DNA from 3 places in the Sodalis sp. C49 genome. Region 2 is predicted to be linked to each of the others. Evidence: predicted binding sites of a transcription regulator. Region 2 holds the regulator's gene; each other region holds the start of a gene.
The links. The regulator PurR, encoded in region 2, represses purine synthesis genes. The targets are predictions, from matches to a motif close to CANGCAAACGTTTGCNTG.
Positions count from the first base shown of each region.

Region 1: the regulator PurR is predicted to act here: its motif matches at 7,210-7,227, upstream of ABUK12_RS00265 (NCS2 family permease).
Region 3: the regulator PurR is predicted to act here: its motif matches at 8,707-8,724, upstream of cvpA (colicin V production protein).

Region 1 is NZ_CP163303.1:60,517-70,846, forward strand. It holds gene ABUK12_RS00230 (GMC family oxidoreductase) at 1-17, opposite strand, end outside; gene ABUK12_RS00235 (gluconate 2-dehydrogenase subunit 3 family protein) at 25-780, opposite strand; gene ABUK12_RS00240 (FUSC family protein) at 1,363-2,442, shown strand; gene ABUK12_RS00245 (DUF496 family protein) at 2,572-2,925, shown strand; gene ABUK12_RS00250 (hypothetical protein) at 3,648-3,833, opposite strand; gene ABUK12_RS00255 (L-lactate dehydrogenase) at 3,932-4,882, opposite strand; partial or broken gene ABUK12_RS00260 (DNA-3-methyladenine glycosylase family protein) at 5,036-5,629, shown strand; gene ABUK12_RS00265 (NCS2 family permease) at 5,784-7,079, opposite strand; gene ABUK12_RS00270 (substrate-binding domain-containing protein) at 7,566-8,591, shown strand; gene ABUK12_RS00275 (sugar ABC transporter ATP-binding protein) at 8,691-10,193, shown strand; gene ABUK12_RS00280 (ABC transporter permease) at 10,229-10,330, shown strand, end outside.
Region 2 is NZ_CP163303.1:847,307-857,636, reverse strand. It holds gene ABUK12_RS03780 (YnhF family membrane protein) at 1-50, opposite strand, end outside; gene purR (HTH-type transcriptional repressor PurR) at 288-1,304, shown strand; gene cfa (cyclopropane fatty acyl phospholipid synthase) at 1,750-2,901, shown strand; gene ABUK12_RS03765 (riboflavin synthase subunit alpha) at 3,155-3,796, opposite strand; gene ABUK12_RS03760 (MATE family efflux transporter) at 4,002-5,375, shown strand; tRNA gene ABUK12_RS03755 (tRNA-Val) at 5,526-5,602, shown strand; tRNA gene ABUK12_RS03750 (tRNA-Val) at 5,611-5,687, shown strand; gene pykF (pyruvate kinase PykF) at 6,266-7,678, shown strand; gene ABUK12_RS03740 (major outer membrane lipoprotein) at 8,020-8,259, shown strand; gene ABUK12_RS03735 (L,D-transpeptidase family protein) at 8,561-9,631, opposite strand; gene sufE (cysteine desulfuration protein SufE) at 9,942-10,330, opposite strand, start outside.
Region 3 is NZ_CP163303.1:5,315,542-5,325,871, reverse strand. It holds gene ABUK12_RS24180 (glutathione binding-like protein) at 1-511, shown strand, start outside; gene ABUK12_RS24175 (TIGR01777 family oxidoreductase) at 677-1,579, shown strand; gene hisP (histidine ABC transporter ATP-binding protein HisP) at 2,502-3,275, opposite strand; gene ABUK12_RS24165 (ABC transporter permease) at 3,300-4,007, opposite strand; gene ABUK12_RS24160 (histidine ABC transporter permease HisQ) at 4,004-4,690, opposite strand; gene argT (lysine/arginine/ornithine ABC transporter substrate-binding protein ArgT) at 4,766-5,548, opposite strand; gene ABUK12_RS24150 (UbiX family flavin prenyltransferase) at 5,906-6,478, opposite strand; gene purF (amidophosphoribosyltransferase) at 6,611-8,128, opposite strand; gene cvpA (colicin V production protein) at 8,150-8,650, opposite strand; gene dedD (cell division protein DedD) at 8,972-9,805, opposite strand; gene folC (bifunctional tetrahydrofolate synthase/dihydrofolate synthase) at 9,795-10,330, opposite strand, start outside.

The DNA of each region.
Region 1 (10,330 bases), 790 kb from region 2:
GGGAGTTTCTTTGCCATAATGGTGTTATCCCTTGGTTTTCCATTGCTCACTGCCGCCAATGCTTACCGGCGTTAAATGAAGATCCTGATTATGCTGTTCGATAAGATCGCGGTAGTCGTACCGCGCGCCCGGAAAACCAATCATTTTCCATGACACCATATCGCGGTTGCCGCCGTACATCGGGTCGGCGAAAAAGCCTTCCATGGTGTTGTCCAGCACCTGTTTGAAAAACAGTTTGGCGTCGATATTGGCCAGTTTGATATCCCCTTTTTCCAGACCGGTCAGAATGTTATCGCGCTGTTCGGGCGGAAGTTCGTGAAAGGCTTTCTGAAAGGTGCTGCGGCAATACTCATCCAAATCGGCCAGGCCGATGCGGTAACGCTGCTGGGGCACCAGGGGGGATTGGTCGCCCTGCTCGGGGGTGCCCTCCTGAAAAGGGCCTTCACGGTAAAGCCGGGAGAAGGTGCCGTAAAACCCTTTCATCTGACGGTCGATGAATACCACGCATCCGGCGTCTTTGCCGCTGACGCTGAGCTCATCGGCGGGGATAAACCGCTCGACCATGGCTTCAAGCGTCGCCACTTCCTTATCGTTAAAAAACAGCCAGCCCTGGTCGGCAAAGGTTTCCGTCGGGTTGTGCGCGAAGGGCTGCCAGCCCGGCGCGCCGGCGAGGGTGGCCGCCTTGGCGCTTACGCCCGCGCCGATAGCCAAGGTCGCGGCGGAATAGGAAAGAAGCTGCCTGCGGGTTACCCCCGGCAGCGTTTTTTTTCTTTTGCGCATATGTGCTTCCCGTTTCTTATTGTGGCGTGCCTGTGCAGGCTCCGCACTGTTATCTGCGGTAAACGACCGGCTAAGCCGGGGTCGTAAACCCCATAACTATAAAGGATTCTTCCTACTAGCAAATTATGAATATGTTGCTAACAATTACGTAACTTTGCAATGGTACCGGTTCCTACCGCTCCGGCAACACAGGCCGGCTGCGGAGCAGCAATGTGAGCATTAGATTTATCTGCTTGAATTAACGCATCAAAATCCGACGGGATGCGTTTAGCCCCCCGGTAAAAAGATGTAAGTGAATTAGACAGGCTCCTTGACGCCGCGGGTTTTACCTGGCGGCCTGACCGGATGCCGGGGGCGTCTGCAAAACCGCTCGCCAAACGGCGCGCGTCGAGACGAACCTTATGATTAATAATATTTTTATGTTATGTAGCATTATAGCGGGATAACCCTACCCTTAGAGAAAAGAGTTGTTTATAGCGCTATGGTTACAATTTGAAATATGGAAGACTAATTATTGATGTGAAAAGTAGTTAATTTCATTAAACTACCTATCCCGCTTCGTTTTTGCCAGGTCGATTTCCCGTGCGTTTGGACAGACAGATTTCCTCACTAGAACATACCATTTACCAGCATTACCGCATTGCCCACGGCCTGCGCATCGGCCTGGCTTTTGTGCTGACCTTTATGATTATCCGTCTGCTGGATATTCCGGAGGGCACCTGGCCGCTGATCACGCTGGTGGTGGTAATGGGGCCGATTTCCTTTTGGGGCAATGTCCTGCAGCGGGCGGTTCAGCGCATTATCGGCACCGTTTTTGGCGCCGCGTCGGGGCTTATCGGCCTGCGGCTGGAGCTGTATTCCCTGCCGCTGATGCTGATATGGTGCGGCCTGGTGATGTTTATCTGCGGTTACCTGACGCTTGGCAAGCGTCCCTACCTGGCGTTGCTTATCGGCATCACCCTGGCGGTGGTATGCGGCGCCGGGGCGGGGGATATGCAAACCGCCTTGTGGCGCAGCGGGGATGTGATTATCGGTTCGCTGCTGGCGCTGTTGTTTACCAGCATCTACCCGCAGCGGGCGTTTATTCACTGGCGCATGAAGATGAGTTTCGGCCTGATTGCCCTCAGCAAAATCTACGCCGCCTACCTTTCGCCCAATATCATCGAACGCCCCCGCCTGGACGGGCGCCTGAAAAAACTGCTGGCCGATGTCAGCAAAACGGGCACCCTGGTGACGCCGGCCAGCAAGGAAAGCGCGGTAGCCAAAGACGTGTTCGACGCCATCCAGGATCTCAGCCGTAATATCGTCTGCGTACTGGAACTGCAAATCGACGCCTGGTGGGCCTCGCGCGAGAGCCACTTTATCCTGCTCAACGCCACCACCCTGCGCAGTACGCAAAGGGTAACCCTGCGCGCGCTGGTGACCCTCGCCGACGCGCTGCGCCAGGGCAATCCGGCGCCGATTGTCGCCAATAGCGGCGAACTGGCGGTCATCGCCGCCGAGCTCAAATTATTAATGGAGCAGGCCAGCCAGCGTAACGAGGTGGAGGCGCCGATATTCGGTTACGTCTGGCTGAGCCTGAAGCTGACGCAACAGCTGGAGCAGTTGGCGCGGCTGCTGTGTCAGGCGTTGCGTAAGCCATTGCCGCAACAGGAAGAATGAATTATGGCCCGGCGGTAAAAACGGGTAACATAGTGAAATGCCATTGCACCGGATAGCTGCTACTCTGTAAGGTAATGACTATGCGTTTGCGCACCGTTTTCAACCTATGACTTCAGCAAGGAAATTGACATGGATCACATCAAGCCTTCATTCCAGGATGTCCTGGAGTTTGTGCGAATGTTTCGCCGTAAAAACAAGTTGCAGCGTGAAATAGCCGATAACGAGAAAAAAATCCGCGATAACCAGAAGCGTGTCCTGCTGCTGGACAATCTGAGCGACTATCTCAAGCCGGGCATGACCATCGAGGAAGTGCAGGCCATCATCGCCAGCATGCGCACCGACTATGAGGATCGCGTGGATGATTACATCATCAAAAACGCCGAGCTGTCGAAAGAGCGTCGCGAACTGTCCAAAAAATTAAAAGCCATCGGCGAAGTCAAGGCTATGGCCGCAGGCGCCCCTGAGGCGGGTAAACACATCTGATCGTTCTGATGCCGGTCCGCCCGTGGCAACCTGAATCGCCGCCGGCGGACCGGCTTTTTTTACCGCCGGCAATAAAAAATTGAAACAACGTATTCATTCAATAAAAAATAATAATCCTCGTTCAATAAATAAAATTCCTAAGAATAAAAAATATAATGATAACATACGCTCAATTTTATGATTGTCGCTGAGGAAATGCGCCGCTTCACCATTGCAAGGTTCCCCTAGCCTGAATAATATTGTAGATTAACGGGATAATAGTATAACAGATTAAACATAATCATATATACAATGGTTATGGTGTGTATGATTGACCTTGTTTTATTATAAAGACCGTATGCTTAATGATAGTTACTTAATGATGGTTACTTAATGATAGTTAATTATGATCCATTAACAGTGGCGAGCTATTTACCAGCAAAGGATGGAAGAAGCATCTCCCGCAATCAGAGCCTGTTTCTGACGGAAAGGGAGCCGACAACGGCATACGCAAAACGCAGGTAAGTTATTTCATGACTATCAGGAAATATCAAATCGGTATTATTATTCGCCCGATTTTATTATTATTTACAATAATAATATTATTTCAATCCATGGAGAATGCCAGGAAATCAGCACCGCTGATCCAACCCGTTTTACCTGTTTATTACCAAGGGCCATGGTCCCCGGCGGCGCAGACGGCGAATCCGTTTTGCCCGGTCCCGGATTGCGCCACGAGCGGTTTAGCCGTGCAATGTCCCTGTGCGTATCATCAGCACGCTTTTGGCGCCGGCAATATCAGGGCGGTAAACAAGGATAAACTGTGCCAACGTCAGGAGCCGGGCGATCGCAGCGTTTACCGCTTTATCAAGAGCGATATAAAACAACGGGTAAAGCGGGCAATCAGGCGCTTGCTGCGCCTGGGCCAAAAATAAACGCCGCGCCCAAAGCCGCGTTGCAAGGCAAGCGCACGGGGCGCGCCCGCCATCGCCAGGTTTTAGGCCGGCGTGTGGCAGGGCGCGCCCCGTCAATGGTGCACCACCGCCAGCCGCTGGATATTCTTTTTGATCGCCGCCGCCGAATCATCAAACTGACGCTGCTCCACTTCATTTAAATCCAGCTCGATAATCTGCGCCACACCGCGCTGCGCCAATACCGCTGGTACGCCGATCGCCAGGCCCTGCTTGCCATATTCGCCGTCAAGCACGCAGGAAACCGTCAGGGCGCGATGGCTGCTGGTGAATACGTTGCGGCAAATTTCGGTAATGGTGCCGGCGACGCCATATTCGGTGCAGCCCTTTTGGGCATAGATTTCAAAACCCAACTGACGCGTCCGCTCGCCGAGCGCCGGGAAATCCAGCTCATGACCGGTTTTCAACCGGCTGTATTCATTAAGCGGCATGCCGTATACCGAGCAGTGCGACCACACCGGGAATTGCGTATCGCCATGCTCGCCAAGGATAAAGGCGTCCACGCTTTGCGCGGCGATATCCAGTTGTTCCGCCAGGATGCGCCGTAAACGCGTGGTGTCCAGCCAAACGCCGGTGCCCAGCACCTGATGCCGCGGCAAGCCGGACAGCTTCCACACCTGATAGGTAATGATATCGCACGGGTTGGTGGCGATGAGGAAAATTCCCTTGAAGCCGTTGCGCATCATCTCCGGCACGATGTTGCCGACGATGCGCGCGGTGCCGTCCAGCTCGTCCAGCCGCGTTTGCCCCGGTTTCAGGCCGCCGCCGGACACGGTAATCACCGCGATATCGACATCCGCGCAGTCGGTTGCCGGCCGGGTGCTGATAACGATACGGCTGGGCATATATGCCGCCGCATCCGCCAGATCCTTGCGATGACCCTCAAGGAGCTGTTGGTTTAAATCCACCAGGATGATCTCCTCGCAAAACTGCTGGTTGAGCAGGGCATATGCAGCGGAAGAGCCGACATTGCCCGCGCCGATAATCATCACCTTACGTGGTTTCATGCATTTTACCTCGAGAAAAAGGGTTACGTGACCCGGCACACGGCCTCGATGCCGCCGCAGTTTAACAATTTTAAATGAATTATGGCCTGATTAACAAAATGGTATTCTTATACGCGACCCTGTTTCCCTCACCCAGACCTATTGAGCGACGTTATGTACAAATTTGAATACGGCACCAAAGAGCTGTCCTGGCTGGCAAAAAGGGATAAACGCATGGCGCAGGCCATCGAGCGCATCGGGATGATTGAGCGGCCCCTGATGCCGGACCTGTTCGCGGCCCTGGTCAGGAATATTGTCGACCAGCAGATTTCCACCAAGGCCGGCCTGACGGTCAACGCCCGCCTGGCGCTGCTGGCGGGCGCCATTACCCCCGCCGCCATGGAAAGCCTGACCGCGGAGCAAATCCAGTCCTGCGGCATGACCATGAAAAAAGCGCTCTATATCAAGGGCGCCGCCACCGCCGCCATGAGCGGCGAGCTGGATCTGGCGGCGCTGCCGTCCCGCCCGGACCCGGAAGTGATCGCCACCCTGTCGCGCCTGCCGGGCATCGGGGTCTGGACGGCGGAAATGCTGATGATTTTTGCGCTCGGCAGGCCCGATATCCTGAGCTGGGGCGATCTGGCCATTCGACGCGGCATGATGAATCTGTACCGCCATAAGGAACTGCCCCGCGAGCGCTTCGAACGCTATCGCCGCCGCTATTCGCCATACGGCACAACCGCATCGCTGTATCTGTGGGCCTGTTCGGCGCCCGGGTTCAGCATACACGCCCCAATTATCCCTGGCGATGCGCGCAGAGCCGAACCGGCAACGGCGGCGAAATAATGCCCTGGCGGGCCGAATCACGGCAAAAAAATACCCCGCGGGCGGGCGCCGGCGGGGCAGAGAGGGAAGACGATAATCAGGCGCTGAGCCAGCCCAGCTTAATCACAAACAGAATCGACAGCACGATCAGCGCCGCGTTCAGGTCGCGGGTGCGTCCGGCCAGCAGTTTTACCACTGTCCAGGTGATAAAGCCGAAGGCGATGCCGTTGGCGATAGAGTAGGTCAGCGGCATGGTCAGCGCGGTAACGGTGACGGGCGCCGCGACGGTGATGTCCTTCCAGTCGATTTCGGCCAGGCCCGAGGTCATCAGCACCGCGATAAACAGCAGGGCGGGCGCGGTGGCGAATGCCGGCACGCTGGAGGCCAGCGGCGCGAAGAACAGGCTGAGCAGAAACAGGATGCCCACCACGATCGCGGTCAGGCCGGTACGGCCGCCGGCGCTGACGCCCGCTGCCGACTCGATATAACTGGTGGTGGTGGAGGTGCCGAGCAGCGAGCCGAACAGCGCGGCGGCGCTGTCGGCGATGAGCGCTTTGCCCATGCGCGGGATATTGCCCGCCTCGTCGGTCAGGCCGGCGCGTTTGGTTACGCCTATCAGGGTACCGGAATTATCGAACACGTCCACGAACAGGAACGCGAACACCACGCTTACCAGGGAAATATTCAGCGCGCCGCGAATATCAAGCTGCAAAAAGGTCGGCGCAATGGACGGCGGCATGGAGATCACGCCGAAAAATTGGCTGTAACCCATGGCGATGGACAGGAACGTCACCGCCAGGATGCCGATCAGTACCGCGCCGGGCACCCGGCGGGCTTCCAGCACTACAATCAGCACAAACCCCAACATGGCGAACAGCGGACCCGCTTTGCCTAAATCGCCCAGGCCCACCAGGGTGGCCGGATTGGCGACCACGATGCCGGCGCCTTCAAGGGCGATAATGGCCAGGAATAACCCAATCCCGGCGGCAATGCCCGAGCGCAGCGGCAACGGAATGCTGGTGATGATCCACTCGCGGATCTTGAAAATCGACAGCGCGAAGAAAATCAGCGCCGATAAAAACACCGCTCCCAGCGCAATCTGCCAGGTATAACCCATATGTAAAACCACGGTATAGGTAAAGAACGCGTTTAGCCCCATGCCCGGCGCCAGCGCGATCGGGTAGTTGGCGATAAAGCCCATCAGCGCCGAACCGATGGCGGCGGCCAGACAGGTGGCGACAAACACCGAGCCTTTATCCATACCGGTGGCGCTCAGGATCGACGGGTTAACAAACAGAATATATGCCATTGCCAAAAAGGTGGTCAGCCCGGCCAGAATTTCGGTTCGTACGTTGGTACGATGGGCCTTTAATTGAAATAGTTTTTCTAACATGGGAGTTTTCTCATTGAAGTTGTCTGCACAGCCAAAGCAATCGCTATGCCACTATTGCAACCGCATGCCAAAGGCGGCAATGGGTGAAGCAGGCGCATTATATAGGTAATTCTAAATTTGCCGCAGCAAAAACGTAATCGGTTGCGCGGACGGCGGCACCATAAGCGTGCCGCCGCCTCACCATTAAGGTGCGTGGGCGCCTTTATGGTGCGCGGCGCGGCCGCTCCGGTGTGGCGCCAGGGTCGCGGCAACCCTCGGCAGACTTGCGTGACATCACATTTCCACACGTCTTTTTGACCTCTCTCACGCTTCACGCATCAGAAATCAACCCTTTCTTGAACATTTTTTTCACATTATCTATACATAGCGGTGTAATTTATTTCTTTCTTATGAAATAAATTACAGCGATTCCCGGGCTCGTGGTTCCGTTGTTGTTTCGCCGTCGCGGCTGAGCCAGGCCAACCCATCGTTTTCCGGGGAAATACCATGATAAAACACCTGCTTGCGTTGACCCTTTTTCTTGCCGCCCTGGTCGGCGGCGCCCAGGCTGCGGCCGACGACGGCCCCCAGTTTCGCTGCAAGCCGGGCGAAACCTATTATATGAATGTGATGGTCACCGGCGTGGAGTATTGGTTTCCGGTGTATGAGATGTTCAAACAGGCGGCGCACCAGCTGGGCTGTAAAACGGTGTATGGCGGCACGCCGGCGTATGACGTCAACCAGCAGTTGGCCAGCTTTGAACAGGTACTGGCGCAAAAACCGGCCGGCATTTTTTTGCATCCGATGAACCCCGATCCCTTTATCGAGCCGATTAACCGGGCGGCGGAGGCCGGCATCCCGGTGGTGACCTTTGCCGCCGATTCGCCCAACAGCAAACGCGTCGCGTATATTACCTCCGATAACTTTCGCGAAGGCCGCGCCGCCGCCGACCTGATGGGCAAAGCCATTAACGGCAAAGGGGAGTACGCGGTGCTGGAAAATCCCGGCCAGGACAATCACGACCGGCGGGTCAGCGCCTTTATCGACGAAATGAAAACCCATTACCCGGATATCAAACTGGTGGGCCGCGCGGCGACCAATCAGGATCCATCGAAAGCCTACAACGCCGTACTGTCTATCCTGCAGGCGCATCCCAACCTGTCGGTGCTGTTTATGCCGGAAGCCAGTTCCGCCATCGGCGCCGCCCAGGCGGTGGTGGAAAACGGCGGTAAGGTTAAGGTGATAACGGTGGACGTGAACGCCAAGGTGCTGGATATGATCAAGGCGGGCCAGGTGTTCGCCGCCATCGATCCCAACCAGGGGGTGCAGGGCTATATGGGATTTATGACGCTGTTCCTGGCGGCGCATCCTGACCTGATCGATCCGATGAATGATGCCAAACGCACCGGCGCCAACCCCTTTTCCTTCCCCTTGCTGGATAACGGCTATGCCGTGGTCACCAAAGATAACGCCGATGATTTCCGCTGGGACGGCTATTTGAAACGCCGGGGCACCAAAGGAATTAATGAGTAGGGTACCCGCCACGCCGGCGCGTGGCGCGCCGGTTGTCTGCGACGCGTTCACGCGCGGGAAGTTCGCCATGTCATTACATTTAACCCTGAGGGAGAGGCCATGTCAGCACCCCTAGCTTTACGGCTTAGCGGCATCAGCAAATCCTTTGGCCCCGTCAAGGCATTGGATAACGTCGAGTTTGCCCTGGCGGCCGGGGAAATCCACGCCCTGGCGGGAGAAAACGGCGCGGGAAAATCCACCCTGATGAATATCATCGACGGCATCATCAAACCCGATGCCGGTCGCATCTGGGTGAATGAGCGGCCGGTTGCGATCCACTCTCCCGCCGACGCCCAGCGGCTGGGCATCGGTCTGGTTCACCAGGAAATCGCCCTGTGCCCTGATATTTCCATTTATGAAAATATTTATATGGCCCATATCAACGGGTCGGGAAAGTCCTGGATCAATCATGGCGCATTGCGCCGCCAGGCCCAGGCGGTGATGGACAGGCTGGCGCCGATCCCGGTAACCGCCCGTGTCGGTAGCCTGCCCTTATCGCAGCAGCAGCTGGTGGAAATCGCCAAGGCGCTGACGCTTGACTGCCGCATTCTGATTCTGGACGAACCGACCGCGGCGCTGACCGAGCCCGAGGCGCAGCGGCTGTTCGCCATCGTTCGCCAACTGCGCACGCAGGGCATGGCGGTGATTTACATCAGCCACCGCATGGCCGAAATCTTCTCGCTGTGCCAGCGGGTCACCATTATGCGCGACGGCCGGACTGTGGGCTGTGAAAACCTCGACGCGCTGACGCCGGACCAGGTGATTACCCGGCTGGTGGGGCGCGAACTGACCCGCCTGTACCCGCCCAAGCGCGCGGACTGCCGGCATCTGGCGCCGGTGCTGGCGGTCGAGGGGCTCTCCGACGATCGGCGGTTCTTTGATATTTCCTTCCAGCTGCGGCCAGGGGAAATCCTGGGCATCGGCGGCCTGATGGGGTCCGGGCGCACCGAAATCGCCCAGGCTATTTGCGCCATCGATGCCCTCAAGCGCGGCACGGTGTCGGTAAACGGCGGGGCGGTTCGGCTGCGCCATTATGCCGATGCCGTGCGCCTGGGCATGGCTTATCTGTCGGAAGACCGCAAAGCGGCGGGATTGTTTGTCGATATGCCTATCGATTGGAATATTTCATCGCTGGATATCGCCGCCGTCTGCGGCCGCTATGGCCTGCTCAGCCGGGACGCCGAACGGCGGCAGGCAGAGAGGCTGGGGCGGGAGGTGTGGCTGAAAAAAGGCCGGCCCGGCGATCCGGTGTCCTCGCTTTCAGGCGGCAACCAGCAAAAGGTGGCGCTGGCCAAAGTGCTGTCGGTCAAGCCCGCCATTCTGTTTCTCGATGAACCGACGCGCGGGGTGGATATCAGCGCCAAGGCGGAAATTTACCAGATTTTGCATCTGCTGGCGGAAAGCGGGGTGGCGCTGGTGGTGATTTCATCCGAACTGCCGGAATTAATCGGGCTGTGCGATCGGGTGCTGGTGGTGCATGAGGGCCGTATCGGCGGCGAGGTCGCGGGCAATATGCTGACGGAAGAGAATATCATGCGTCTCGCCGCCGGCGCGGCGGCTTAACGACAGGGTAGCGCGGTAACGTAAGAGGTAACGCCATGACCATTAACACGTTTTTATTATCGGCAAAAGGCGTCAAAGCGCCCCTGCGCTGGTTCGGCGCGGTTTTCCGGCAGCGGGAAGTGGGCCTGACGGTAATC
Region 2 (10,330 bases):
AGCAGCGAGAACACCGTGGTCAGTAACGACATTTTTAAATCGCTGTCCATTCTATCTCCTTAACGTAAACCAGGGCGCCGGCCTTATCCACCGGCCCGCAGAGCAGTTATCGTCAGTTTGCCATAACAGCGATGAAAAAGCTTGCTCCCAACCTGTAGCCGCCACATTTAACACTTTCACTTTGGCGCGGGATGAACGAAAATTAGCGGTTAATTCCACAGCGTCGGAAAGTGCTTGCGCCTTCGACAGACATTATTCCAGCCAGGGCGTACGGGAGTATCAAAGGCATGGCAACCATTAAAGATGTGGCAAAACGCGCTAATGTATCGACAACCACCGTTTCGCATGTGATCAATAAAACCCGTTTTGTTGCGCAAGACACTCAAATTGCCGTGCTGGACGCCATTAAACAACTGCATTATTCACCCAGCGCCGTGGCGCGCAGCCTGAAGGTCAATCGCACCAAGTCCATCGGCCTGCTCGCCAGCACCAGCGAGGCGCCCTATTTCGCCGAAATTATCGAGGCGATTGAGCACCATTGCTTTGCTCGCGGTTATACCCTGATATTGTGCAATTCGCACAATGATCTCGAAAAACAGCGCGCCTATCTGGCGATGCTGGCGCAAAAGCGCGTCGACGGCCTGCTGGTGATGTGCGCCGAGTATCCCGAAACGCTGCTGGATATGCTTGAGGAATATCAGCATATCCCCATGGTGGTCATGGATTGGGGTGAGGCCCGCCGTGATTTTACCGACACCATTATCGATAACGCCTTTGCCGGCGGTTATATGGCGACGCAATATTTGCTTAAACGCGGCCATCGCGCCATCGGCGCCATTCCCGGACAGCTGGCGCGCAACACCGGCGGCGGCCGCCACCGCGGCTATCTGCATGCCATGGCGGAGGCCGGCATCCCGTTAAACGACCGCTGGATTGTGCAAGGCAATTTCGAGCCTGAATCCGGCTACCTGGCGATGAAACAAATCCTGGCGCAAACGCCGCGTCCCACCGCGGTCTTCTGCGGCGGCGACATTATGGCCATGGGCGCACTGTGCGCCATTAATGAAATGGGCCTGAGCGTACCTGAGGATATTTCTATCATCGGCTACGACAACGTGCGCAATTCGTGCTTTTTCAGCCCGGCGCTGACCACCATCCATCAGCCTAAAGAGGATTTGGGCGAGGCGGCGCTTACCATGCTGCTCGATAGGATTACCAGCAAACGCGAGAACGCCAAAACCATCGAAGTCCATCCGTCGCTGATTGAACGCCGTTCGGTCGCAGACGGTCCCTTCCCCGCTTAAGGCCACGCGCCAGGCCCGGGCAACGGGCTGGCGCCTCCAGGGTCTGTTGCTATGTAAAGCGCCGTCCGCCTCGGACACAAGATTTTTCATATAATGATCTCTGTGCAAAGAGTTATTGTTTCAGCGAGAAATCATTAAGTTATAATGGGAAATACATTAGCGCGTTAGCTATTGTCTAAATTAAAATGCAGGCTTATACTCAATATCGTTAACAATTATAACGAGTTGTCTAATAAATTTGTATAAAAGTATGTCGTGTTTTCCAACATGACATCACCCTTTTATAAAGCGCCCGGCTAAGTCGCAGTCTAAGGTTTACTTTATATTCCTCTGTTGATGGTGATACTTCAGACACCACGGATAACCGTGGATTCTTATAAAGCCCGCAGGCATGGTGAGTGCTTTTCCTGACGGGGCACTGCAGAAGAAAGGTGATGGAGAAGCTATGAGTTCCTCGTGCGTTGAAGACCTGAGCTTTCATGATAATGATTGGTACCGTATCGTCCATGAATTGCTCTCTGAAGCCGGTATTGAACTCAATGGTTCAAGACCATTTGATATCCGAATCAAGAATCCGGGATTTTTTAAGCGCGTATTGCAGGATGGATCTTTGGGATTGGGCGAGAGTTACATGGATGGCTGGTGGGAGTGTGAGCGGCTGGACATTTTTTTCCAGCGTGTTCTCAGGGCGGGTCTGGAGAATAAACTTCCGCATCATTTAAAAGATACCTTACGCATTGCCGCCGCCCGGCTGATGAACCTCCAGTCGCGAAAGAGGGCCTGGATCGTGGGCAAAGAACATTACGATTTGGGTAACGATCTGTTTGAAAAGATGCTCGATCCCTATATGCAATATTCCTGCGGCTACTGGAAACAGGCGACCACCCTCGAGGAAGCCCAGCAGGATAAGCTGAAGATGATTTGCGAAAAACTGCAGCTGCGACCCGGCCTGACGCTGCTGGACGTGGGCTGCGGCTGGGGCGGGCTTGCCGCCTACGCGGCCAGGAATTATGGCGTATCGGTACAGGGCGTCACTATCTCTGCCGAGCAGCAAAAGCTGGCGCAAACGCGCTGCGAGGGACTGGATGTCACCATTTTGCTGCAGGACTATCGCGATCTGGATATGCAATTTGACCGTATTGTTTCAGTCGGCATGTTCGAACACGTAGGCCCCAAGAATTACGCCACCTATTTCGACGTTATCGATCGCAACCTGAAACGCGACGGTCTGTTCCTGCTGCACACCATCGGCTCGAATATCACCGATATGAATGTCGACCCGTGGATAAATAAGTATATTTTTCCCAACGGCTGCCTGCCGTCGGTACAGCAGATAGCCCATGCCAGCGAAAAGCATTTTGTTATGGAAGACTGGCATAACTTCGGCTCTGATTACGACAAAACGCTCATAGCCTGGTATGAACGTTTTGTCGCCGCCTGGCCGGCGCTGTCCAACAAATACTCCGACCGTTTTTACCGTATGTTCAGTTATTACCTGAATGCCTGCGCGGGGGCATTCCGCGCGCGCAATATCCATTTATGGCAGGTATTATTCAGCCCGGAAGGCGTGGATGGCGGTATTCGCGTACCCCGTTAATACCATGGCACGCCAGGCCCTTTAACACCGCACTCAAGACAGGCGTGGTAAAGGGAGAGCGCGCCGATGGGGGCGATGCGGCCATCTCCTGGCCGCCAGAGCGCCCCATGGCACGCCTGGCCCGCCAACACCGCACTCAAGGCAGGCGTGTTAAAGGGAGAGCGCGCCGATGGGGTCGAAGCGGCCATCTCCTGGCCGCCAGAGTGCCCCATGGCACGCTAGGCCCGCCAACACCGCACTCAAGACAGGCGTGTTAAAGGGTATTTAACGTCGCGGCAATCGCCGCTTCCCGCTGCGCCAGCACACGCTCCACCGTATCCACCACCGCCTGGGTCTGGGGATCGATTTCAATATTGATCCGCTGCCCCAGCCTTTTTTTACCCAACGTGGTGCGCATCAGGGTTTCCGGTATTAAATGCACGCAAAATTTATCGGCCGCCACCTCGCCGATAGTCAGGCTGATGCCGTCGATGCCGATATATCCTTTATACAGGACATATTTCATCAGCGCTTTGTCCGGCATTCTGAACCAAATCTGCCGATTATTTTCCGACGTCACGATTTTCACAATCTCGGCAGTGCACATGATATGCCCGGACATCACATGTCCGCCGATCTCGGCGTTAAAGGTGGCGGCGCGTTCTACGTTCACCTCATCCCCCACCTGCAGATCGCCCAGATTGGTCACCCGCAGCGTCTCTTTCATCAAATCAAACGCCACCACGTCGCCGTTAATGCCGCTTACCGTCAGGCAACAGCCGTTGTGCGCCACGGAGGCGCCCTCCTCCAGACCGGACAACATCGCCGCCGGCAGGGAAACGAAATGCGTGCGAAAATTCGCTTTTTCTTCAATTGCCACAATGGGCGCGGTGCCCTGAACAATACCCGTAAACATAACCTTGGCCTCTGTAAACCACCGCTGGAATCAGTCAGGCTAGTGTGCACGATTTCCCCAGGAAATCCAAATCCGCCGCCGCACGGATTTGTGTCGTCCCGCACTGGTATAACCGGACAAATGCTTTACACTATGCCGCAGATTTTTAACCTTTATGTTAACTTTCGCCTGCTTATTCCATACACATAAAACCATAGGTGCCTACGTGCAGAAGTACTTCCTGGAAGCGCGTACATTAATGTCCTTGGCCATACCGGTTATTTTCGCGCAAATAGCCCAAACGTCGATGGGCGTGGTCGATACCATCATGTCCGGCTCCGTCAGCGCGACGGATATGGCGGCGGTTGCCGTCGGCACGTCCATCTGGCTGCCCACCATCCTGTTCGGCCACGGTCTGATCCTGGCCCTCACGCCGGTTATCGCGCAGTTGAACGGGTCCGGGCGGCGCGAACGTATCGCCCATCAGGTACGCCAGGGATTCTGGCTGGCGGCGGCCGCGGCGATTTTGGTTATGGCGGTGCTGTATAACTGCCGCCTGGTCATCGAGAGAATGCGCCATGTCGATCCCGTGCTGGCGCAAAAAGCTGTCGCCTACCTGCATTACCTGCTGTGGGGCGCGCCCGGCTATTTGTTTTTCCAGGTGCTGCGTTGCCAATGCGACGGTCTGTCCAAAACCAAGCCCGGTATGGCGATAGGTTTTCTCGGCCTGCTTGCCAACGTGCCTATCAATTACATTTTCATCTACGGCAAATTCGGCATCCCGGCCATGGGCGGCGTGGGGTGCGGCATCGCCACCGCATCCGTCTACTGGCTCATGTATGTGGTGATGTGGCTTTATATGCGCCGGGCCGGCAGCTTTCAGGATTTGCATCTGCCGGGCGGGTTTTCCCGGCCCGACTGGACGGCGCTGCGCCGGCTGGCCGGCCTGGGTTTACCCGTCGCCCTGTCGCTGTTCTTTGAAGTTACCCTGTTCGCCGTGGTTGCGCTGTTGGTGACGCCGCTTGGCATCGTCGCGGTGGCGGGACATCAAATAGCCTTGAACTTCAGCTCCCTGATGTTCGTGCTGCCGCTGTCGATGGGCGTCGCTGCCACGATCCGCGTCGGATTCCGCCTGGGGCAAAATGATGTGGAACAAGCGCGGGTCGCCGCCTGGACCAGCCTGGGCATGGGCGTTATGCTGGCCTGCGTGACCGCGGTATGCACTTTCCTGTACCGGGTGGAAATCGCCCGGCTGTATAACGATACGCCGGCGGTGGTGGCGATGGCCTCCCATCTGATGGCGCTGGCGGCCATCTACCAGATCTCCGATTCGATCCAGGTGATTGGCAACGGCGTACTGCGCGGATACAAAGACACCCGTTCGATTTTTTTCATTACGTTTACCGCCTACTGGTTGCTGGGCCTGCCGTGCGGATATGTGCTGGCGCTGACGGATTATGTCGTGCCGGCCATGGGGCCGAGCGGTTTCTGGACAGGCTTTATCATCGGCCTGACGTCGGCGGCACTGCTGATGACGCTGCGTATGCTTTGGCTGCAGCGCCAGCCCTCACGGCTGATTCTCAATCGGGCGGCGCGCTGACGGCGCCCTGGCGGTTAAAAAACCGGCACGCTGTGTATTAGATGGGCAGTTGTCGGTCGCGGGCGGTAAAAAACGCTTTTTCCTCTTGCATGCGGTGATATTGCCCGTTAATATTCGTCCCGCTGTCAGGCAGATGGCGATGTGTAAAATGCGTTCTTAGCTCAGCTGGTTAGAGCACCACCTTGACATGGTGGGGGTCGATGGTTCGAGTCCATTAGAACGCACCACTTCTTGTGCGTCCGTAGCTCAGCTGGTTAGAGCACCACCTTGACATGGTGGGGGTCGGTGGTTCGAGTCCACTCGGACGCACCATATTATTTTCCTCCCTGGTCTGTACCCCGCTGGTGAACGCAGTTACCTGCATTTTCTTCTTTTTTTTTCTCTCCGTTACGTCAACCTAAAAGCGGCCGGCAAAACAAACATCCGGGATCCCGTGGTGTTAATCCCTCATGGCGTTATTGTTATCTGTTGCTGGTATTTACGTCCATTGTTGCGCACCGGTTACCGATTTTATTGTGCATCTGCGCAACACTTGATACTAAAAATTTGCATATTTACCACAAATGCACTCTTTTTCACGGCTTACGCATTATTTGTGCTGTTTTTATCTTGTTTCCGCCGGCCCAATAACTATAATACAAAACGTTATTTCAATTGAATGGCTTAAGCCCCGTTGATTTGCCAAATACTAATTAAAACAGACTTATCCACTACCGCTTGCCGGCACGTTCGGCCAGATAATTTAGCTATATTTTCATCATTTTCTCACTTTTGTCTCCTATCCTTGAACATGGGGAACAGGCTCGCAAGGCTGCACAATTTTTCGTCGTCGATATTCACCGGCGATATATCAGATTTATCATCCAACACAACTTGCAGATATCATTGTTATGAAAAAGACAAAAATCGTTTGTACCATCGGTCCAAAAACTGAATCGAAAGAAATGCTGTCAAAGCTGCTGAACGCGGGCATGAACGTCATGCGCCTTAATTTCTCCCACGGCGACTTTGAAGAACACGGCAACCGCATTACCAACCTGCGCGCCATCCTGCAGGAAACCGGCAAGAAAGCCGCCATCCTGCTCGATACCAAAGGGCCGGAAATCCGTACCATGAAACTGGAAAACGGCAACGATGTTTCCCTTACCGCCGGCCAGACCTTTACGTTCACCACCGACCAGACGGTAGTCGGCACCAAAGAACGCGTCGCGGTCACCTACCCCGGCTTTGCCAAGGACCTGTCGGTCGGCAATACCGTGCTGGTGGATGACGGCCTGCTGGGCATGGAAGTTATCGACGTTACCGATACCACCGTGGTCTGCAAGGTGTTAAACAACGGCGACCTGGGCGAAAACAAAGGCGTTAACCTGCCGGGCGTTTCCATCGCCCTGCCGGCGCTGGCGGAAAAAGACAAAGGCGATTTAATCTTCGGCTGCGAACAGGGCGTGGACTTCATCGCCGCCTCGTTCATCCGTAAACGCTCCGATGTCCTGGAAATTCGTGAACACCTGAAACAGCATGGCGGCGAACATATCCAGATCATCTCCAAGATTGAAAATCAGGAAGGCCTGAACAATTTTGACGAGATTCTGGAAGCCTCCGACGGCATCATGGTTGCCCGTGGCGACCTGGGTGTGGAAATACCGGTGGAAGAAGTGATCTTTGCCCAGAAGATGATGATCGAAAAATGTAACCGCGCACGTAAAGTGGTCATTACCGCCACCCAAATGCTCGATTCCATGATCAAGAATCCCCGCCCGACCCGCGCTGAAGCCGGCGACGTGGCCAACGCCATCATCGACGGCACCGATGCCGTAATGCTGTCCGGTGAAAGCGCCAAGGGGAAATATCCGTTGGAAGCCGTGACCATCATGGCCACCATCTGCGATCGTACCGACCGCGTCATGCCCAGCCGCATCGACAGCATTAACGACAGCCGCAAACTGCGTATCACCGAAGCCGTATGTCGCGGCGCGGTGGAAACAGCCGAAAAGCTGGAAGCCCCGCTGATTGTCGTGGCGACCGAAGGCGGCAAATCCGCCAAAGCGGTGCGTAAATACTTCCCTAAGGCGGAAATCCTGGCGCTGACCACCAATGCCATTACCGCGCGCCAGCTGCTGCTGTCCAAAGGCGTAACCTGCCAATTGGTGGATGAAATCGCCTCTACCGATGATTTCTACCGCATCGGCAAAGCCATGGCCATCGAAACCGGCTTGGCTAAAAAAGGCGAGATCATCGTCATGGTGTCCGGTGCCCTGGTACCGAGCGGCACGACCAATACTGCGTCCGTTCATCTGCTGTAAATCCGGGTTTACCCACCTGCGCCTCCGGCTTGCCGGAGGCTTTTTTTTGCCCGCAGAGAATGCCGCGCCCGGTAATTCTGTTGTACCGCTCCGACGGTGTGCAATAATTCTATCGCAATAGCACAAAAAGGGCCTGGTTTTTACCCCGACTTAATCGGAGTTTTCTTATGGAAGGTGATGGTTTATCCTTTTTTTTTAACCTCCCTGTAAAACAAGGTGTTTCTTTGAGCATTCAATCGAATTTAATCGCTTTATTGCTAAAAATTGTTCTCCTTAGAAAATACTTTGTGTAATACTTGTAATGCTACATGGAGATTAACTCAATCTAGAGGGTATTAATAATGAATCGTACTAAACTGGTACTGGGCGCGACACTTCTTGTTTTATCTATGGGTATGACTGCCTGTTCAAGCAACGCTAAAATCGATCAGCTGTCCTCTGACGTTCAAACCCTGAACGCGAAAGTTGACCAGCTCAGCAACGATGTCACCGCTATTCGTTCTGACGTTCAGGCCGCTAAAGACGACGCTGCCCGTGCTAACCAACGTTTAGATAACCAAGCTCACTCTTATCGTAAATAAGAGTCATAGACTTGTTTAGAAAATGGCGCACTCACGTGCGCCATTTTTTTTGCCTGAGAAACTGTACGCACAGCCCCCGTATCTTCCCCTCGCCGCCTTCCGCCAGCCATGCCACCCGTTTCTTGGCGCCCGGCGCTACCTTTCCGGTTCTGCGTCATCCTGGGGATTAACTTGGCGCGGCGCACAGGCCGGTTTTCACCGCACTCCAGGTGTACGGCGTCGGTCCCCCGCCCATACCCGCTGAAATCATCTCTGTGCCGCCGGCGACGGGCCGTTAATGCCGCCGGTGGACTCGGAGGCCTTATTGTGTCGACAGCGCGCTGTCGCCCGCACCAGGGCCATTTTGAGTGATGCTGGCGACAGGCGCGGCCTTAACCGGTGCTTTAGCGCTTTGCACCGCCGGCGCGTCGGATGGCAGGCTGGTTTGCGCCTCACCGCTGGAAATCAGCACCGGCATGCCGGAACGGCGCGCGATGGCCTCGTCGGCCACGGCGCGGTCGGTAGCGCCATCGGCGAGGAATTTCTTCACCTTGGCGCTGTAGGCGATGCGCATCGTCTGCGGATCGTCGCGATCGTTGCGCGACAGCGGCTGATGGACCTCAATATACCGTTTGCCATCCGGTTCCTGGGCCACCTTGATCGCATCGTTGACCACCTGTACCCGGGTTCCCACCGGCACTGTGTCGAATAAGGCCTGGATATCATCGGGCCGCAGCCGCATGCACCCCGAGCTGACGCGCATGCCGATACCAAAATTGGCATTGGTGCCATGGATGAGATAGACCCCTTTGCCGGCCGCCAGGCGCAGGGCGAACAGCCCCATGGGATTGTCCGGCCCCGCCGGCACGACGGCCGGCAGGGTGATGCCCTGCTCTTCCAGGTAATGCTTGCGGATATTGGGCGTCGGCGTCCAGGTAGGATTGGCGATTTTCTGGGTAATGGTGGTGGTCATCACCGGCGTGGTGCGTCCCAACTGGCCGATGCCAATCGGATAAACGATCACCTTGTTTTCGTCTTTTGGATAATAATAAAGCCGCAGCTCGGCCAGGTTGATGACAATGCCTTTGCGCGGGGTGTCCGGCAGCAGCATTTGCGTCGGTATGGTCAGGACCGACCCGGCCTGGGGCAGATAAGGGTCCGTGCCCGGATTGGCCTCCAGCATGGCAAGCAGGCCGATTTTATGCGCCGCGGCGATGGCTTCCAGCGAACCGCCGTCATTGGCGACGGTGGCGGTAATATTTTCCCCGATTAAACGGCTGTTTTCCGCCGGCAGGGCATATTCGGTGGCGCCGGCGGAGGAGCTCCCCAGCAGAAGTCCCCCGGCGAGGCTGGTAACGAAAGCGAAGCATTTAAGGGTCCGCGCATAGTTCATATTGATTTCCCGCATTGTTTTTATCGTAAGCCGAAGACCCTGTTCCGTTGTCGCGGCGGCGACAGTCCGGGGTCCGGCTCCACGTTTAACAGCCAAACCTCGCGCTCGCTATCAGATAACGCTGATAATGTGAGTTTAGCAAAGGAACAAAATGATGGCGGGTTAAGCGCAGCGGCAAGCACACCTTTCGCCCGGGTGTTATCTGGGCGGCAGGCAATGCGGTGTTGCGGGCGGGGATGGGCGTGATAGCGCAGAAGGCGCCCCCTCAGGCGCGCGATTCTGGCTCACAAGAAGACGGCGGCAATGGGTATTACAGGTTAGCAGCCTTGGCCCTGATGCTGCGCACCATGGCTTCCAGGCCCTGCGAGCGGGACGGCGTCAAATGCTGGCCGAGCGCCAGTTCGTTAAAAAATGGCCGCACGTCCAGCGCCACGACCTGCTGCGGCGTCAATCCCTGGTAAAGAATAAACACCGTGGCGATCAGGCCTTTGACAATGGCCGCGTCGCTGTCGCCCAGCAGCCGGACATTGCCCCGGTCGTCGGTGGCGATAACAATCCATACCTGGCTCTGGCAGCCGGCGATAAGGTTTGCGGCGCTGCGCGCGCCCTCGGGGAGCGGCGGCAACTGAGCGCCCAGCTCGATGATATACATGTACTTCTCTTCCCAGTTGCCGCAGCGGGAAAAGTTACGCAGCAGTT
Region 3 (10,330 bases), 1.1 Mb from region 2:
GGAATTTCTCACCATCTCGCCCAACAATAAAATACCGGCGATCGTCGACCAGCAACCCGCCGACGGCGGCGCGCCGTTAAGCCTGTTTGAATCCGGGGCGATTTTGCTTTATCTGGCGGATAAAACCGGCCAGCTTATCAGCAAGGATTTCCGCGAGCGCCAGGCCACGCTGCAATGGCTGTTCTGGCAAATGGCGGGTTTTGGCCCCATGCTGGGCCAGAACCACCATTTCAGCCATTACGCGCCCAAGCCGGTGCCTTACGCCATCGAGCGCTACCAGCTTGAGACCGTGCGCCTGTACGGCGTTTTAAACCGGCAACTGGCCCGCCATGCCTATATGGCCGGCGACAACATCAGCATTGCCGATATCGCCACCTATCCCTGGGTCGTTTCCCACGAGCGTCAGCATATCGATTTAGCGGATTTCCCGGCGGTACGGCGCTGGTTCGACAGCATTCGCTCCCGCCCCGCGGTCGAGCGCGCCTATCAGATACCCGCGCAAAAAGCTTAGCCCACGCGCCGCGCCGTCCAGCCGGCGGCGCGGTTTATTTTACCGGTTTAATTGTCAATTTATTGTCAGTTCAGGGGTTTTGTTCACTCATTTTCCCGCAAAAATGGCCTATGCTTGTAACCAAGCTGTTAATTGACGTGCGCATTGCGGGAAGCGAGGGCAAATATGAAAATTTTGATCACCGGCGGAACCGGGCTTATTGGACGGCACCTGATCGCCAGGCTGCTGACATTGTCGCACCAGATCACGGTACTGACCCGCGATCCCCAGCGTGCCCAGCAAAAACTGGGTACCCACGTGACCACCCTGACCACGCTGGCCTCATGTCCCCACCTGGATGCGTTTGACGCGGTATTCAATCTGGCGGGCGAGCCTATTGCCGATAAGCGCTGGACCGAGGAACAAAAAGATCGTCTTTGCCGCAGCCGCTGGGACGTGACCGAACGCCTGAGCCAGCTGATACGCCAGGGGGACGATCCGCCCCGCGTATTTATTTCCGGATCGGCGACGGGTTTTTACGGCAACCAGGATCAGATCCTGGTCACCGAGGACGAACCGCCGGTCGCCGAATTCACCCACACCTTATGTCAGCGCTGGGAAGAGCTGGCGCTGAGCGCGCAAAGTCCGCGCACGCGCGTCTGCCTGTCGCGCACCGGCGTGGTGCTGGCGGCGGACGGCGGCATACTGGGCAAACTGCTGCCGCTGTTTAAACTGGGGCTGGGCGGACCTATCGGCAACGGTCGCCAGTTCCTGTCCTGGATCCATATCGACGACATGGTGGATGCGCTGATCTTCCTGCTGAACACCGACGGGTTAAGCGGCCCGTTCAACCTGGTGGCGCCCTACCCGGTGCATAATGAACAATTCGCCGCCACCCTGGGCGAGGCGCTGCACCGCCCGGCCTTAATGCGCGCTCCGGCGGCGGCGGTAAAGCTGATGATGGGCGAAGGCGCCACGCTGATGCTGGGCGGCCAGCGGGCGGTCCCCAAACGCCTGGAAGCGGCCGGATTTACCTTTCGCTACATGGAGCTCAGGGACGCGCTGGCCGATATCGTTAAAGACGAATAAATCCCGAGCGCCCCATGGCACGGTATGCCCGCCAACACTTATCTCAAAGCAGACGTGTTCAAGGGAGAGCGTGCCAATGGGGTCGAATCGGGCATGATTTTCCCGCCCGACCGAGGCCCCGTGGCATGGTAGGCCCGCCAACACTTATCTCAAAGCAGACGTGTTCAAGGGAGAGCGTGCCTATGGGGTCGAATCGGGCATGATTTTACCGCCCGACCGAGGCCCCATGGCATGGTAGGCCCGCCAACACTTATCTCAAAGCAGACGTGTTCAAGGGAGAGCGTGCCTATGGGGTCGAATCGGGCGTGGTGTTCCCGCCCGACCGAGGCCCCATGGCATGGTAGGCCCGCCAACACTTATCTCAAAGCAGACGTGTTCAAGGGAGAGCGTGCCTTTGGGGTCGAATCGGGCGTGGTGTTCCCGCCCGACCGAGGCCCCATGGCATGGTAGGCCCGCCAACACTTATCTCAAAGCAGTCGTGTTCAAGGGAGAGCGTGCCTATGGGGTCGAATCGGGCATGATTTTACCGCCCGACCGAGGCCCCGTGGCATGGTAGGCCCGCCAACACTTATCTCAAAGCAGACGTGTTCAAGGGAGAGCGTGCCTATGGGGTCGAATCGGGCGTGGTGTTCCCGCCCGACCGAGGCCCCATGGCATGGTAGGCCCGCCAACACTTATCTCAAAGCAGACGTGTTCAAGGGAGAGCGTGCCTATGGGGTCGAATCGGGCGTGGTTTTCCCGCCCGACCGAGGCCCCATGGCAGGGTAGGCCCGCCAACACTTATCTCAAAGCAGACGTGTTCAAGGGAGAGCGTGCCTATGGGGTCGAATCGGGCGTGGTTTTCCCGCCCGACCGAGGCCCCATGGCAGGGTAGGCCCGCCAACACCGCTCTCAAAGCAGTCGTGTTCAAGGAAGAGCGCGCCTATTTGAGGGCGCCGGACAAGAATTGCTGCAACCGGGCGCTCTTCGGGCTCCCGAACACATCGGCCGGTGTCCCCTCTTCCTCGATAACCCCCTGGTGCAAAAATATAACGTGATTGGACACATGCCGGGCAAACTCCATCTCATGGGTCACCACCACCATGGTTTTACCCTCTTCCGCCAGCTTCTGCATAATACGCAGCACCTCGCCCACCAGCTCGGGGTCCAGCGCGGAGGTCGGTTCATCAAACAACAGCACATCCGGTTCCATCGCCAACGCGCGCGCAATGGACACCCGCTGCTGCTGCCCGCCGGACAGATTGATTGGATATTTCGCCTGGGCGCGCGCGTCAATGCCCACCTTATCCAGATACAGCACCGCCCGCTCGCGCGCCTCGCTCTTACTTAATCCCAACACCTGCACCGGCGCTTCCATCACGTTTTCCAGCACCGTCATATGGCTCCACAAATTAAAATGCTGGAATACCATGGTCAGCCGGGTCCGCAGCAGCTGCAGCTGTTTTTTATCGAACACTTTCAACTGCCCGTCCCGATCCCGCACCATATGGATATCGATATTATTGACGCTTATCGACCCCTCGCTCGGTTTTTCCAGGAAGTTGATACAGCGTAAAAACGTACTTTTACCCGACCCCGAGGAGCCGATAATGCTGATAACATCCCCCGCGCGCGCCTCCAGCGAAACCCCTTTCAGGACTTCCTGATCGCCGTAGCGCTTGTGCAGTTCCTTAATCAACAGTTTGGTATCTTGCATAGTCATATCCTGCGCGTAATGGGATTATTGCGGCTTAACGTGGCGCAGCCAGCGTTTTTCCGCCCGGCGAAACAGCCCTATCAGCACAAAAGAGATCATCAGGTAAATCACCGCCGCGATACCGAAGGCATAAAAAGGCTGGTAGGTCGCCGCGTTGATGTCGCGCGCAATCTTCAGCACGTCGGGAACCGTGGCGGTAAAGGCCAGGGCGGTGGAGTGCAGCATCAGGATCACCTCGTTACTGTAGGCCGGGATGGCGGTACGCAGCGCGGAGGGCAGGATGATGCAACGGTACAACTTAAACCAGGTGAACCCATAGGCCCGCGCCGCCTCGATTTCGCCGTGCGGCACCGCGCGAATGGCGCCCGCGAAGATTTCAGTGGTATAGGCGCAGGTATTCAGCGTCAGCGCCAGTATGGTGCAATTCAGGCCGCTGCGAAAAAAAGCGTTAAGCATATCCGTGCCGCGCACAATCTCCAGACTGTACATGCCGGAATAAAATACCAGCAGTTGCACATACAGCGGCGTACCGCGAAAGATATAGGTAAACAGCCAGACCGGGAAACGCACCCAGGGACGCGGCGACACGCGCGCCACCGCCATAAAAACCGCCAGCACCCCGCCGATAACCACGGAAGAAATCAGCAGCCACAGTGTTACCGCCAGTCCGGTAAAACGATAACCGTCGCTCCATAACAAAGCCGGACCATATTGCCGCAGGATCTCAATCATAACTCGGCCTTCTTAACGCCCATGGAATAACGCCGGGTCAGCCATAACAGCACCCCGTTGGACAAGGTGGTGAAAATCAGGTAGACCACCCCCGCCACGATGGCGAAATAAAAGGGTTGATAAGTACCCTTGCCGGCCAGCTGCGTGGCCTTGACCACATCGTTAAGGCCCAGCAGCGAGACCAGCGCCGTGGCCTTGAGAATAACCTGCCAGTTGTTGCCGATACCGGGCAGCGCGAAACGCATCATGGCCGGAAACATGATGCGGCGGAAAATCTGCACGCCGGAAAAACCAAAGGCGGTGGCCGCTTCTATCTGGCCGCGCGGCACTGCCATAAACGCGCCGCGAAAGGTTTCGGTAAAATAGGCGCCGTAGATAAAACCAAGGGTAATGATGCCGGCCGCCATGGGGTCGATATCAATCTGGTCCATGCCGATGGCTTCGGTCAGGCTGTTCAGGGCGATTTGCAGGCCGTAGAAAATCAGCAGCATCAGCACCAGATCGGGTACGCCGCGAATGAGCGTGGTATAGCCGTCAAAAATGCCTGCCAGGGTACGGCTGCGGGAAAGTTTTGCGCCGGCGCCGATCAGGCCGATGATTACCGAGAGCACCACCGACGTAAGCGCCAGCTCAAGGGTAACCAGGGCACCGTTAATGATGAGTTGCGAATAACCATAAAGCATCGATCATATCCTGTCCTGGCGGAGGATAACAACTATTCGCCCGCGCAAGGCGCGGGCAAACACAAAATGACAGGATTAACCGCCGTACACGTCAAAATCAAAATACTGCTTGGCAAATTTATCGTAGGTGCCGTCTTTGCGCATCTCGGCAAAGGCTTTGTTCAGCGCGGCCTTCAGATCGGTTTCATCTTTACGCAGGCCCATGCCGGTGCCGACGCCGAAGAATTTATCGTCTTTAACCGCCGGACCGGCGAAGACATAGCCTTTACCGGCAGGCTGTTTCAGGAAACCTTCGCTGGCGGCCACTTCATCCTGGAACGCGGCGTCGACACGGCCGGCGGCCAGATCGGCATAGATCAGATCCTGGTTGGCATAGGCGACGACGTCAATGCCCTTCGGCGCCCAGTTGGCGTTGGCATAGGCTTCCTGGGTGGAGCCTTGCAGCACGCCGACGCGTTTACCCTTCAGGGCATCCAGGGTCGGGGTAATGGTGGTGCCGGCCTTGGCGATCAGGCGGGCATTGGCGGCATACAGCTTATCGGTAAAGTCGATTTCCTGTTCGCGTTTTTCAGTAATGGAGAGCGAGGAGATGATGGCGTCGATTTTTTTCGCTTTCAGCGAGGGGATCAGGGCGTCGAAATCACTTTCCACAAAGGTGCATTTAGCCTGGATGCGTTTGCAAAGCTCTTTGGCGAGATCAATATCAAAACCGACCAGTTCGCCGCTGGCATTTTTCGATTCGAACGGCGCATAGGTGGGATCGGTGCCGATTTTAATATTTTTGGGCACGGCGGCATACGCGCTGCCGGCAGCGGCCAGAGCAAATACCAGAGGAAGGACTTTAACCAGCTTATTCATACATTACCCTCGGAATAATTTTAATTAGGCACACACCGTGATGTTTTCAGCGGAATGAGTTGCACTTTTCGTGCCATTTCAGCGCAAGTGGCCAATAGCCCGACCACCTGCGCACAAAACCGGCTGACCTGCTTATTTACTACCCGGGCCGGGGCGAACCCGCGCCGTTTCCAGCCTGAGGGCATAGCGTCAGGGCGGGTGCCGCGGGGCGGCTGCACCATAAAAAAACACAGCCTGATCACTATTGGTGCAATGTTATCAGAACGCGCCATCAGGTTGCGTCGCTATGCTGGAAACAACCTATAAAAATGCCGGCGGCTTCACATCCCGCGAATAAATCCGGCAGGATTTTCACCGTCAGTTAGCGCCCTGCCAGCGCTGGAACAGGTCCTGCGGCAGCGCGATATCGAATTGGTCCAGCACCCGGTTGACGGTCTGGTCGACCACGTCGTGCAGGGTGACGGGACGGTGATAAAACGCCGGCACCGGCGGCATGATGACGGCGCCCATTTCCGCGGCGGCGGTCATCAGCCGCAGATGGCCCACGTGCAGCGGCGTTTCGCGCACGCCCAGCACCAGGGTGCGCCGCTCTTTTAACACCACGTCGGCCGCACGCGTGAGCAGGCTGTCGCTGTAGCTGTTGACGATGGCCGACAGGGTTTTCATTGAACAGGGCAGAATCACCATGCCGGCGGTGTGGAAGGAGCCGGAGCTGATATTGGCGGCAATGTCGCGGCAATCGTGGAACTCATCCGCCAGGGCCTGCAAATCGCGCACGCTGTAATCGGTTTCAAGGGCCAGCGTCTGGCGCGCGGCGTTGCTCAGCACCAGATGGGTTTCAATGCCGTCCTGCGCCTTAAGCACCTGCAGCAGCCTGATGCCATAAATGGCGCCGCTGGCGCCGGTAATGCCGACGATCAGTCGTTTCATGTCAGTTCTCCCTGTCGCGGACGCCGGATGGATCGGCGCCGCCCATAATAAAAACACCCGGCGCGTGTTACCGCCCGGGTGCATATATCGTCTACCGGTTAACCGCCGGGGGATCGGTGCGGGTTGCGCCCCTCACCCTTCGTTATACATCTCCAGGTTTTCGACTTCGTTTTGGCGCTGGACGGCTTTGACGTCGTCGTTGCGTAACGATTCAAGATAGTCGAGATAACGCTGGTCGACATCCTTGGTGACGTAAATACCGTTAAATACCGAGGATTCAAATTGTACCACATCCGGGTTATCTTCCCGCACCGCCGCCTCGAGGTCGCCGAGGTCCTGGAAGATCAGCGCGTCCGCGCCAATCAGCGCGCGGATTTCGTCCACTTCGCGGCCGTGGGCAATCAGTTCGGTGGCGCTTGGCATATCAATGCCGTAGACATTGGGGAAACGGATTTCCGGCGCCGCGGAGGCCAGGTAGACATTACGCGCCCCGGCTTCGCGCGCCATTTCCACGATCTGTTCGGACGTGGTGCCGCGCACGATGGAGTCGTCCACCAGCAGGACGTTTTTATCGCGGAACTCGGCGCGGTTGGCGTTGAGTTTACGGCGTACCGATTGGCGGCGCACCTGCTGGCCGGGCATGATAAAGGTGCGGCCCACGTAGCGGTTTTTTACAAAACCCTGGCGGTAAGGCAGGTTGAGGATGCGGGCGATTTCGAGCGCGATATCGCAGGATGTTTCCGGGATGGGGATCACCACGTCGATATCCAGGTCTTCCCATTCGCGGGCGATTTTTTCGCCCAGTTTTTGCCCCATGCGCACGCGGGCGCTGTAGACCGAAATTTTATCGATAAAGGAATCCGGGCGGGCAAAATAGACATATTCGAACAGGCACGGATGGCTTTGGGGGTTTTCGGCGCATTGACGGGTGAACAGTTGGCCCGCTTCAGTGATATACACCGCCTCGCCCGGCGCCACGTCGCGCAGGAACTCAAAGTCCAGCGTATCAAGCGCCACGCTTTCGGAAGCCACCATGTATTCGTTGCGTCCGTCGGCGAGGGTGCGCTTGCCGATAACCAGGGGGCGGATGCCGTTCGGATCGCGAAACGCAATCAGGCCATGGCCGATAATCATGCCGACCACGGCATAGGCGCCGCGGATCTGCTGGTGGGTGGCCGCAACCGCCGCGAAGATATCATCGGCTTCCAGCGGGTAGTCCGGGAAGCGGTCCAGTTCGCTGGCCAGGATGTTCAGCAGGATTTCCGAATCGGACGTGGTATTGATATGCCGGCGTCCTTTTTCGAATAATTTTTTGCGTAATTCGTGGGCGTTGGTCAGGTTGCCGTTATGCGCCAGGGTGATGCCGAACGGGGAATTGACATAGAAGGGTTGCGCCTCGGAGGCGCTGGAACTGCCGGCGGTGGGGTAACGTACATGGCCGATGCCCATGTTCCCCTGCAAACGCTGCATGTGGCGTGCTTCAAATACATCCTTCACCAGGCCATTGGCTTTGCGCAGGCGAAAGCAATCCAATGCATCAATGGTGACGATGCCTGCGGCATCCTGCCCACGGTGCTGGAGCACCGTTAACGCGTCATAAATCGACTGGTTGACCGGCATAAATCCGGCGATACCGACAATACCGCACATAATGTCATTTCCTCATCAGCGTTACCGAAGCGTGAGATGCTTGGGTAAGAAACTCGACGTGCTTTGCAGATAGTCGAAGAACCATCTGATAATACCGCTGAATTGCGGTATAAGCTGGGACTGCTGCCAGTCCGCGCTCTGGGAGAAGCCGGTGAAGGTATCCAGGAAGAATAGCATGGCCGATACGACCAGTATGCCCCTGAGTGCGCCGAAACAGACGCCCAACACGCGGTCGGTGCCGGATAAACCGGTCCGCTCCACCAGAGAGCCAATCACGTAGTTGACGATTGCCCCGACGATCAGGGTAGCCACAAACAGCAAGGCAATCGCGATACCGTTACGAACCAGCTGATCTTCAAAGCGGGTAAAATAGATAGCAAGATAAACATAATAGTGGCTGGCCACAAAAAACGCACATGCCCATGTCACTAATGATAATGCTTCACGTATAAACCCGCGAATCAGACTTATCAGAGCAGAAAATACGATGATGCCAATAATGACGTAATCAACCCAGATCATGCATGCATCCCTTGGTCATCCGCCCCGAAGCTGGTTCGCGGCGAATTCTATCAGAAAACGAAAACGTTTGCGCAGCGGAATTCCTGCCCAAAGTTAAATAAATAACGGCGATTAAAAAAAGCCAATCGCCGCAGGAAGATAGGCCGGCGACGGCACGCTCTCCCTTTAACACGCCTTGTGCAAGGACGGTGCTAGCGGGCCTACCGCGCCATGGGGCGCTCGGTCGGGCGGGAACACCACGCCCGATTCGACCCCATTGGCACGCTCTCCCTTTAACGCGCCTTGTGCAAGGACGGTGCGAGCGGGCCTGCCGCATATCTATTACCGGGGCTGGTAAGCCCGCAGCTGGCCGCTCAGGCCGCTGAGCTGGTTCATTTCAGGCAGCGAGCTTTGCAGCTTTTGCTTCGATGCGTCCGGCCCGACGAAAATGCGTGTAATCTGCCCCGCCACCGGCGTCGACGGCACGGTATAGACCCGGTAACCGGACAAGCGCAGCTTGCCGACAATTTCAGTTACCTTGGTCGCGTTTTTCAGCGCCCCGAGTTGCACTACCCAGGCTTGTCCCTGTGGCGCCTGTTCCGGGGTTTCCTTTTCCACCGGCTTAGGCGCGGCGACCGGTTTGGCTTCAGGGGCCGCTTCCGTGCGCGGCGCGACGGGTTTGGCCTCGGCGATTTCCGTGCGGGCCTCGGGTTTCGCGGCCGGCTTGGCCGGCTCCACGCGCGGCGCGGGCGCGGCGACGGGTTTGGCTTGCTCAGGTCGCGCGGTGGGTTTGACCGGCTCCTGGCGCGCGGCGGTGGTGGGTTTGGCCGGTGCGGCTTTTACCGTCTCGCGCGGCGGGGCCTTAGGCGCCGCTTTCACCGGCGGCGCGGCTGGCTGCGGGGCATCCGGCGTGTCGGAGTCGTCCGCATCCGGCGCCTGGCTGGCCTGCTCTACCGCCGCCCCCGCGCCTTCCGGCGGCTGGCTGGGCAGGGCCTGGTTGGCCTGCGGCGAGGCATCCGCCTCGTCGCTGTCGCCGGGTTTAGGCACCAGGGGAATAGCGGCAAACTCGTCCTGGTAGTGCTTTTTTTTGCCATCCAGCAGCCCGGGCAGGACAATAACCCCCAAGGCGACGATGATGATGGTTCCCACCAAGCGGTTTTGAAACTTACTCGCCACGTTCTTTCTCCGGGTCTGTTATCGCAACGATCGGCGCCACGGTATGAAATGAACCAAACACCAGCACGCAGTCATCGGCGTCGGCATCCTGCAACGCCTGTCGCCAGGCCGAGGCCACATCGTCAAATTGCCGGGCATGATCGAGATGGGCCGCCAGCTGCGCCGCGGTAGCGCCGCGCGCATCAATCAGGGTGGCGCAATACCATTCAGCCACCTGCCCGCGCAGGCAGCCCAGGGTGCCGGCAATATCCTTGTCGGCCAGCATGCCCACCACGGCGCGCACTTTCCCCCGGATTTTCAGGGTTGCCAGCCGTTGCGCCAGATACCCGGCGGCGTGTGGATTATGCGCCACATCCAGGATGCGCAGCGGCCGTTGGCCGACGACCTGGAAACGGCCCGGCAGGGACGCCTCGGCGAGTCCCCGGCGGATGGCCTGGTCGGAGACCGGCAGGGGAAAACGCCGGAGCGCCGCAAGGGCGGTGGCGGCATTTTCCAGCGGAATCAGCGGCAGCGGCAATCCGGTCA